One region of the Paenibacillus graminis genome, then DNA from elsewhere that is predicted to be linked to it. Evidence: riboswitches for the same ligand, from Rfam matches in the RefSeq annotation. Region 1 holds a riboswitch; the other holds the start of a gene.

The links. Region 1 has a riboswitch for glycine ahead of PGRAT_RS30470 (amino acid permease). Riboswitches for the same ligand answer to the same signal wherever they lie in the genome.
Region 2: it holds a riboswitch for glycine, as region 1 does, so the genes downstream of both, gcvT (glycine cleavage system aminomethyltransferase GcvT) here and PGRAT_RS30470 (amino acid permease) in region 1, are expected to answer to the same signal.

What each region holds. Positions count from the first base shown of each region.
Region 1 is NZ_CP009287.1:7,035,086-7,039,296, forward strand. Features, by position in the region: gene PGRAT_RS30465 (C40 family peptidase) at 1-706, opposite strand, end outside; gene PGRAT_RS30470 (amino acid permease) at 839-2,221, opposite strand; glycine riboswitch at 2,391-2,471, opposite strand; gene PGRAT_RS30475 (AAA family ATPase) at 2,584-3,594, opposite strand; gene pnuC (nicotinamide riboside transporter PnuC) at 3,591-4,211, opposite strand, start outside.
Region 2 is NZ_CP009287.1:6,535,168-6,539,378, reverse strand. Features, by position in the region: gene gcvPA (aminomethyl-transferring glycine dehydrogenase subunit GcvPA) at 1-712, opposite strand, end outside; gene gcvT (glycine cleavage system aminomethyltransferase GcvT) at 709-1,833, opposite strand; glycine riboswitch at 2,018-2,114, opposite strand; gene gcvH (glycine cleavage system protein GcvH) at 2,299-2,691, shown strand; gene PGRAT_RS28345 (flagellar motor protein MotB) at 2,850-3,716, opposite strand; gene PGRAT_RS28340 (flagellar motor protein) at 3,713-4,211, opposite strand, start outside.

The DNA.
Region 1 (4,211 bases):
GGAAGGTCTTACCGTAAGCGATCAGAGCCTCCGCTTGCTTATCTGTAAGGGAGCCGCTGGTGTAATCGGTATATTTCGGTTTGGCTGAGATGTATCCCGTCCGGTTGTTCCCGGTCACCACCTTCAACCACAGGGCATCGACAACGCTCACCACATGTACCTTCGTACCTGCGGAGAGCAGTTCCGGACTTACGGGATCGCTCTTCGCATCCGGTAAGCTGCGGAGGTTGACTCCATGGAGAATCGAGGTTTCATAGATAATCCCGGAGGAGATTTGCACGGATTGGGTGCCGGGTACCCAGTCTACCTTATTGCCCAAGGCTTCACTGACGAAGCGCAGCGGGATCATTGCCGTGTTCTCGGCAATTTGGCCGGGAACCGCCAGACTTAGTGTCTGCCCGTTCAGCTCGGCAGTTCCCGCTCCCATCCGGTACGTAAGCGTGGTATCCGCCTTAATTGCGGTGACCGTTTTATCCGCGTTGTTCCAGGACAGCTTGGCCCCTTGCGCTTCAAATAATCCGCGCATCGGTACTAACACTGTACCGTTTAGATTCAGCGGCTGGACCCCGGATTGAATCCGCTGGCCGTCCAGGTAGACGGAGATCGCCCGGGCTTCGGCCTGCGGCCGGGCATCCGCATGGACAACGCCGGAGGAATAGAGTGAAAGGGTTAGCAGAGACAGAAGTGCAGCATTGCGCTTATCCATATATTCATCACCTTTTGTATAGATTTGTACCTATACAGTTGGACGAAGCAGAAGCGAAATGGTTTTGTGGTAAATGATGGCACCCTGACAACGTGGATTAACCCGAAAAAGCCACAGTAAAGGAATTCCCGGCTATCCTTCCATAGGTTCAAAACCTTGGATATTTGTTTTTTCCCTCTTTCTTCTATTCACCGTAAACAAAACAAACAATAGAATAAACCATAGCGGTGTCAGCAATAAGGCCGGACGCGTTTCTTCAGCAAACAGCATAATAATGAGGATTGCAGCAAACAACGCAAGGACGACATAATTAATAAAGGGTGTCAGCGGAGCTTTAAATTTTGATCCGGCCTGCAATTCGGGTTTGGTTTTCTTATACCGCAAATGACAGACTAGAATGACACCCCAGACCCAGATGAAACAAATGGCACTAATGGTTGTCACGATTCCAAAGGCAGTTTCCGGAATCAGCTTGCTCAAAAGAGCGCCAACGGATAAGACAAGCGTAGATATGAGCAAAGCGTTGCTTGGCACATGGTTTTTATTCAGCTTGGCAAAATGGGAGGGGGCCTGCTCATTTCTGCTCAAATTATATAGAATTCGGCTTGTGGAGAACATCCCGCTGTTGCAGGCAGACGCGGCTGAAGTTAATACGACAAAGTTAATAATGCCTGCGGCAATGGGAATCCCCACTAAACTGAATGTTTTTACAAAAGGGCTTTCTGCCGGATTAAGCTCCGTCCATGCGTTGATGGATAATAGGGCAATAATCGCACCCACGTAGAAAAATAGAATTCGCAAAGGAATTTTATTAATCGCCGACGGAATGCTTTTTTCCGGATTGGAAGTTTCCGCTGCCGATACCCCCACCAGTTCCACACCGACAAAGGCGAACACAACCATTTGAAAGGAAAGCAGGAAGCCTGAAATTCCGTTCGGGAATACTCCCCCATGTGTCCAAATATTACTGAGCGTCACTGTGCCGGCATCTGTTTTGAATCCAATCACCAGCAAAATGGCTCCGATGGCAATCAATGCGAGAATAGTCACTACCTTGATTAAGGCAAACCAAAATTCCAATTCGCCGAAATTTTTTACAGTTAATAAGTTGAGTCCTAATAAAATGATTAAACAGATGACGGCAGGGACCCATTGCGGGATATCAAACCAGTACTGGACATATACCCCAACAGCGATAATGTCAGCCATAGCCGTCATGATCCAACAAAACCAATAGGTCCATCCGGTTACAAACGCCGCCCGCGGCCCAAGATAGTCTTCGGCAATGTCTGTAAACGATTGATAACCTGCTTTAGACAACAGAAGTTCTCCCAATGCCCTCATCACAAAAAAAACGGCAATACCCACGATTAGATAAGCAAAGATGATGGATGGCCCTGCCAGCTGTATCGCTTTACCCGATCCTAAAAACAATCCGGTGCCGATGGTCCCGCCAATGGCAATGAGCTGAACATGCCGATTCTCTAAATCCCTCTTTAGTTCTTGTGGTGCCAACTGAAACTCCCCCTCTAAAATCTAAGTAATTTTTCCACGTGAAAAAACGAACAAGGAATGCTGACAATAAAAAAAGAGACTGGATGGGCTCCAATCTCTCAGGTCATAAGAATAATAAATAAAATACATAAGTGATTCTGACGGTGATCAGAACAACAAATGAATTATCCAGTACTCTTCTGTCCTTTTGCCTGAGATTATGAACCCTTCGGCGCCGGGGAATCCCCACGGTCTCTCCAGAAGCTGCTCCTGCTATAGTGTCATCCATAGCAATCATAGCTTTTAGCTTTTTAGTTTTTTGATGTCAACTTCGTGTAAATATTTTTCAATATTAATCATAGCCGGGCTTTTTGTCAATAACATTAATTACCGCGCTCGCCAAAATAATTAGTGTAGGGCTTGAACTTTGCCAACACGTCATCTACCTTGTGCATCCGTTCCTCCAGGCTTCCCCGGAGCGTAATATAGGGAATCCGCCGCTCCTTCAAGTCTGCAATGATTTGCTTATGGAAAATATGCCGCTTCTGATTCCCGCTGCGGTCCCATGTATCCTCGTAAGGAATATCATCGTCGCAGAGGAAAAAAAGGTCATACCGCTGCGCATTTTCCAAAGCGATCCGGGTTAAGCGTTCAGGCGCCCGGCCGTGGTAATCCAGGGCAAACATATAAGTCGTGATCGCGTTGGTATCGACAAAAAGGTATTTATTCGCTTGCAGTAAAGCCTGCTCTTCCCGCTCCATATGGCCTACAGCGATTTCATCGAACGCCTTGAGGCTGATTCTGCGGTCCACCTGATGCTCCGTCCAATAATCGCGCCCGTATTCGCCCGCATAGGTTGTGCGATACCGCTGGGCCAATGCTTCGGTAATTGTGGATTTGCCCGTCGACATCGCTCCCACAAAAACCACTTTTGTAATTAAGTCCCGATATACAATATCGCTCACATATGCCCGGTACTTGTAAGGATCGGAACGGACCATGGTCGCTGAAACCGGCACCCGCCCGCGGGCTTCATCCACCCGCCGGTCCACTGCGCCCAGAGCGATGCTCATATGCTTTCCGTAAAATTCGCTGGAGTAGAAATGCGTCACTTGCTCGCCGTTCAGCAGCCCCAGAATATATTGCTCTTCCCTTATCTCATGCTCCCGGTCGTCCGAATACCCATCCGGCCCATCCCAGGCTTCGATCACCCGAACCGCCGGGTAGAGCTTGCGAATCCAGTTCGCCCGGACATGCAGCGGGATCGTTGTCACCGTCGTCTCATAGATCACCACAATCAGTTCATCGACCTCTTGCAGCGCCGTCTCGATCATGAACTGATGCCCTTTATGCAGCGGGGCGAACTTCCCGAGTGTTAAGCCAAGTGTCTTCATGCGGACACCTCCCTAGCTCCCTTGTTCCAATTGTAGTAGCCGTATACAGCGTTAACCAGATATGCGCTCCACATGACAATCATCAGCAGGCCTTCCCCGCTCCCCTCCAGCATTCGAATGACCCACAGCAGCACCGTGAACATATTGAGGACGATATAGACCAGCCATTGTTCCTTGAATCTCCGAACCATCAAAAGTGTAGCCACAACGGATAACACCGTCGTAATGGCATCAATATACGGCGAGTTCTGCCCCGGTATGAACGATAACCCAAATCCCAGCAGCAGGCAGCCCGCTATGCAGATTGCCCCCACTAGAAGCAGGCCCTTGAGCTCCAGCTGACGCATGGACAGCTTACCGTTATTACTGTTATTTTTCCACATGTAGAAGCCGACGACATTCATAGGAACAAAGAATAGCAGATTCAGCATAACCTCTCCAAATAAACCGTTGACGTAGGCCAAATATGCATAACCAACAGTATTGTACATACCAAACACATAACTCATCAGGTTGCCCTTCGCCGCTAGCACCACGCACAGCACCCCGGTGATAAAGACCGTAAATCCGAATAAGGAATCCTTAGAAATCACCGTGAACCCCACAGCAATTGAGGT
Region 2 (4,211 bases), 500 kb from region 1:
CGAGCAGGCCTTTGAAGGCATGGATCAGCGGCTCAATGGCGCCCAGGTCTTCTACAGCGCCGAAGAAGTTCGGCGACTGCACCAGCACGGCAGCCGTGTCGCCGTCAATCGCGGCGGCGAGCTTCGCCTGATCTGTTACGCCGTCTTTGTAGTCTATTTCTATAACATCCAGGCCCCATGCACCCGCAGAGGTGCGCAGCACCTGGCGTGCTTCCGGATGTACCGTCCGGGAAACGACCAGTTTTTTGCGTTTCGTCGCTCCGGCTGCAAGCACCGCGGCTTCCGCGAAGGCGGTCGCGCCATCGTACATACTGGCATTGGCGACCTTCATGCCGGTCAGCTCACAGATATAGGACTGAAATTCGAAGATTGCCTGCAGCTCTCCCTGGCTGATCTCCGGCTGGTAAGGCGTGTATGCCGTATAGAATTCCGAGCGGGAAATGACATGATTAATGACCACGGGGATATGGTGGTCATACAGCCCTGCGCCGAGGAAGCTGGCGTGGGTGTCGAAGCTGGCATTGCGGTCGGACAGCTCTTTCATATGGCGCAGCAATGCGTATTCATCCAGTGCCTCTGACATCGGCATCGTTCCCTGATAGCGGACGGACTGCGGGATATCGGCGAACAGCTTCTCCACGGACTGAATCCCGACAGCTTCCATCATCTCCTTGCGGTCTTGTTCGGTCATCGGCAGATAACGGTGCTTCATTGCGGCTTCACTCCTTGGCTCTTTTTATAAAATGGCGCTTTGACCACGGCCGCCTTAAGCTGCTTGCCGCGGATCTCCACATAAACCTCTGTTCCAATTTCTGTATAGGCAGCATCCAATAGGGCAAGGCCCAAATTGCGTTTCAGTGTCGGGGACTGTGTGCCTGTGGTGACCTCCCCGATCTTGACTCCACCCGCATAGACCGGATAATGAGAGCGCGGAATGCCGCGGTCAATCATTTCGAGGCCCACGAGGCGGCGGGGCAGTCCGGATTCCTTTTGCTTCAGCAGCGCGTCTCTGCCGATGAAACCGGCTTTGTCCAACTTCACGAAGAACTGGACTCCGGCTTCCAGCGGCGTAATATCCGCCGACAGCTCCTGGCCGTACAGCGGCAGCTTTGCTTCGAAACGCAGCGTATCGCGTGCGCCAAGCCCGGCGGGGGTCAAGCCGTACGGGGCACCTGCGGCAAGCAGGCCGTTCCACAGCGCAGCCGCTGTGTCCACCGGGGCGTACAGCTCGAATCCGTCTTCCCCGGTATATCCGGTACGGGAGAGCAGGACCTCTACACCGCAGACTACAGCGCGTTCGATGAAGTGGAAGGGGGCAAGCTCAGCGAGAGGGGCTGAGGTCACTTCGGCCAGGATCGTCTCGGCAAGTGGTCCCTGCAGTGCGAGCAGCAGTGTCTCATCCGAGACATTTTTCAGCGTCACTCCGCTGAATTCATCTGTAAGATGCTCCTGCAGCCACTCAAAATCCTTGTCGATATTGGAGGCGTTGACGACCAGCATGTAACGCTCTTCCCCGAGGTGGTAGACCAGGAGATCATCAACAACTCCGCCGGTCGGGTAGAGCATCAGCGTGTATTGAGCACCGCCATCCTGAAGACGGCTGACATCGTTCGTGGTCATCTGCTGCAGGAAGGCTTCCGAACCGCTGCCGCTGACCATGAATTCACCCATATGCGATACATCGAACAGTCCGGCCTGCTGGCGGACGGCCTCATGCTCCTTTACGATTCCCGTGAACTGCACCGGCAGCTCCCAGCCGCCGAAATCAATACATCTGGACTCCGCATAGGCGGAGTAGAGATCATAAAAAGGCGTTCTTTTCAAAGCTTCCATCTGCTCACTCCCTTGTCTGATTACACGCGAAAAAGGACAGGCGAAAGACAAATATGCACAACCCGCATATAAGTCCTTCGCTCTGTCCTTTGTACCTGAGAGTTACCCTGCTATCCAGCGAGCAGGTTTCCCCGTTGGTGATCCGTGACGCTGCCAGGCAGGTCCGGATAGCTCTCCAGAGATGCGTCCGGCAAAGGTCCTTTTGCCTGAGAGATTCACCCTCCCGGGCTTACTCCTTCGGCGCTGCCCTCCTGTGAGGCAGTCTCTCCCTATGCCATCATTCGCAAACCGTATTGTTTTCTACTGACTCCATTAAACCGGGTATACAACTCCGCTGTCAACAAAAAAACGTCAAAAAGATGACAAATTTTATTTTCCTGTCAGTAATATTGACATTGAGCGGCGCGATAACTTAGTCTATAACTAATTTTACAACTCCAAATTTGGAAAAGAGGCGGCTTAAGAATGAGTGAAGTGCTAGACAACCTGCTGTACAGCGAAGAGCACGAATGGGCACAGCAGGGTGAAGGGCGCGTAGTGCGTATCGGGATTACGGATCATGCCCAGCATTTGCTTGGCGATATCGTATTTGTGGAATTTCCTGAGGTTGGTGCAGCCATCTCCGCAGGAGACAGCGTGGGCAGCATCGAATCCGTCAAGACGGTGTCGGAGCTCTATTCCCCGGTATCGGGAACTGTGACCAAAATCAATGACACACTGGAAGCCAGCCCGGAACTGATTAACGATCAGCCATATAGCGGCGGATGGATTTTTGAACTGGAAATCAGTGGAGAGTTTGCGGAAGCGGCATCCGGCCTGCTAGATGCGGCAGCTTACCGCGAATTAATTGGAGAATAAATACCCGGAAGACAGCAGTTTTCCGGCACACAAAAAAGGCAGGCCTTTCCCATCACATTAAGTGTTACTAATGTGTGAGGTCTGTCTTTTTGTGATATTTTAATGTGGAATACTGAGAGAGGGAAGTCCTGCTGAGCTCCTGCAGTTGACAGGTGAAGCTACTCTTCTTCCTGGAGCTGCCGCAGGACTGTAATCTCAACGCGGCGGTTTTTCTGCCGGCCTTCCGGGGTGGAATTACTGACGGCAGGACGGGTATCGGCATATCCGGCATACTGAAACTTACTGGGGCTGAGCCCCTCTTTATCTAAAAAGAAGCGCAGCACTGAAAGGGCGCGGGCACCGGATAACTCCCAGTTGTCATTATAACGTGAGCCTGCCGTTACGGGGGTATCGTCCGTATGGCCTTCGATGCTGATTGTCGCTCCAATCCCGCGGAACAGGCCGGACAGCTGCCGCAGCGCGGGAAAGGCAGGCGCCTTGAGCTCGGCTCTGCCGACATCAAACAGATAGCGGTCGCTCAGCGTAATTGCGATACCCTGCGGCTTGTCCGCCACAAAGATCTGGTCGCCCAGATTATTGTCTTCGACATATTGGGTAATGACGCCCATCAGCGCAGCCAGTTTTGCTTCCTGATCGCGGAAGGCCTGTTCACGTGCCGTTGGCTGTGTGCCTTCTGGAGGAGGACCGGACGGGGTTCCGCCTCCATTCTGCTGCTCCTGATTCACACCGGATTGAGCACCGCCTCCGGTTCCGCCATTCTGCCCCTTGCCTGTTCCCTCGGACTCGATTCCTTTTTGACCCTCCAGCACGCCGTTGCCCCCCTCCAGCACCGGATTTCCACTTTTAAAGGTGTCCGATAAAGAACCGGTCACAATATTAAATTTCTGTGTGTCCAGACTGCTCATGGCATACAAAATCACGAAAAAAATCAGCAGCAGCGTAATAAGATCCGCATAGGTGATCATCCAGCGGTCCCGGCTTTCCCGGCCTCCTGTGCGGGGTTTTCTCCGGTTTCTCTGTCTCATGACAGGCCTCTTGTATGGTTGGTGCTGTGTTCTCCAGCGGACCGGTTCAGGAAGGAACGGAGCTTTTTGCGCACAAGCTGGGGATGATCCCCGTTCTGCAGGGCAAGAATGCCTACCATGAGCATTTCCATCGAACCCAGTTCACTTTGGCAGCGGGATTTGATTTTGGAGGCAATGGGTAAAAATATTAGATTAGCACTGGCTACACCATAAAGCGTTGCCGTAAAAGCGACTGCAATCGATGCTCCCAAATTGGAGGGGTCGGTAAGATTGCTGAGCACGCGGATCAGCCCCATGACTGTGCCGATGATGCCCATGGTGGGCGCATAACCGCCTGCAGCTTCAAATATTTTGGCATAACCTTCGTACTTCAGCTCCTTGGCGTCCATCTCCAGCTCCAGAATCTGCCGGACCTGCCCGGGATCTGTACCGTCAACAATAAGCATAAGGCCCTCGCTGGTAAAGGGGTCGGGATGCTCTTCGGCCCGTTTCTCC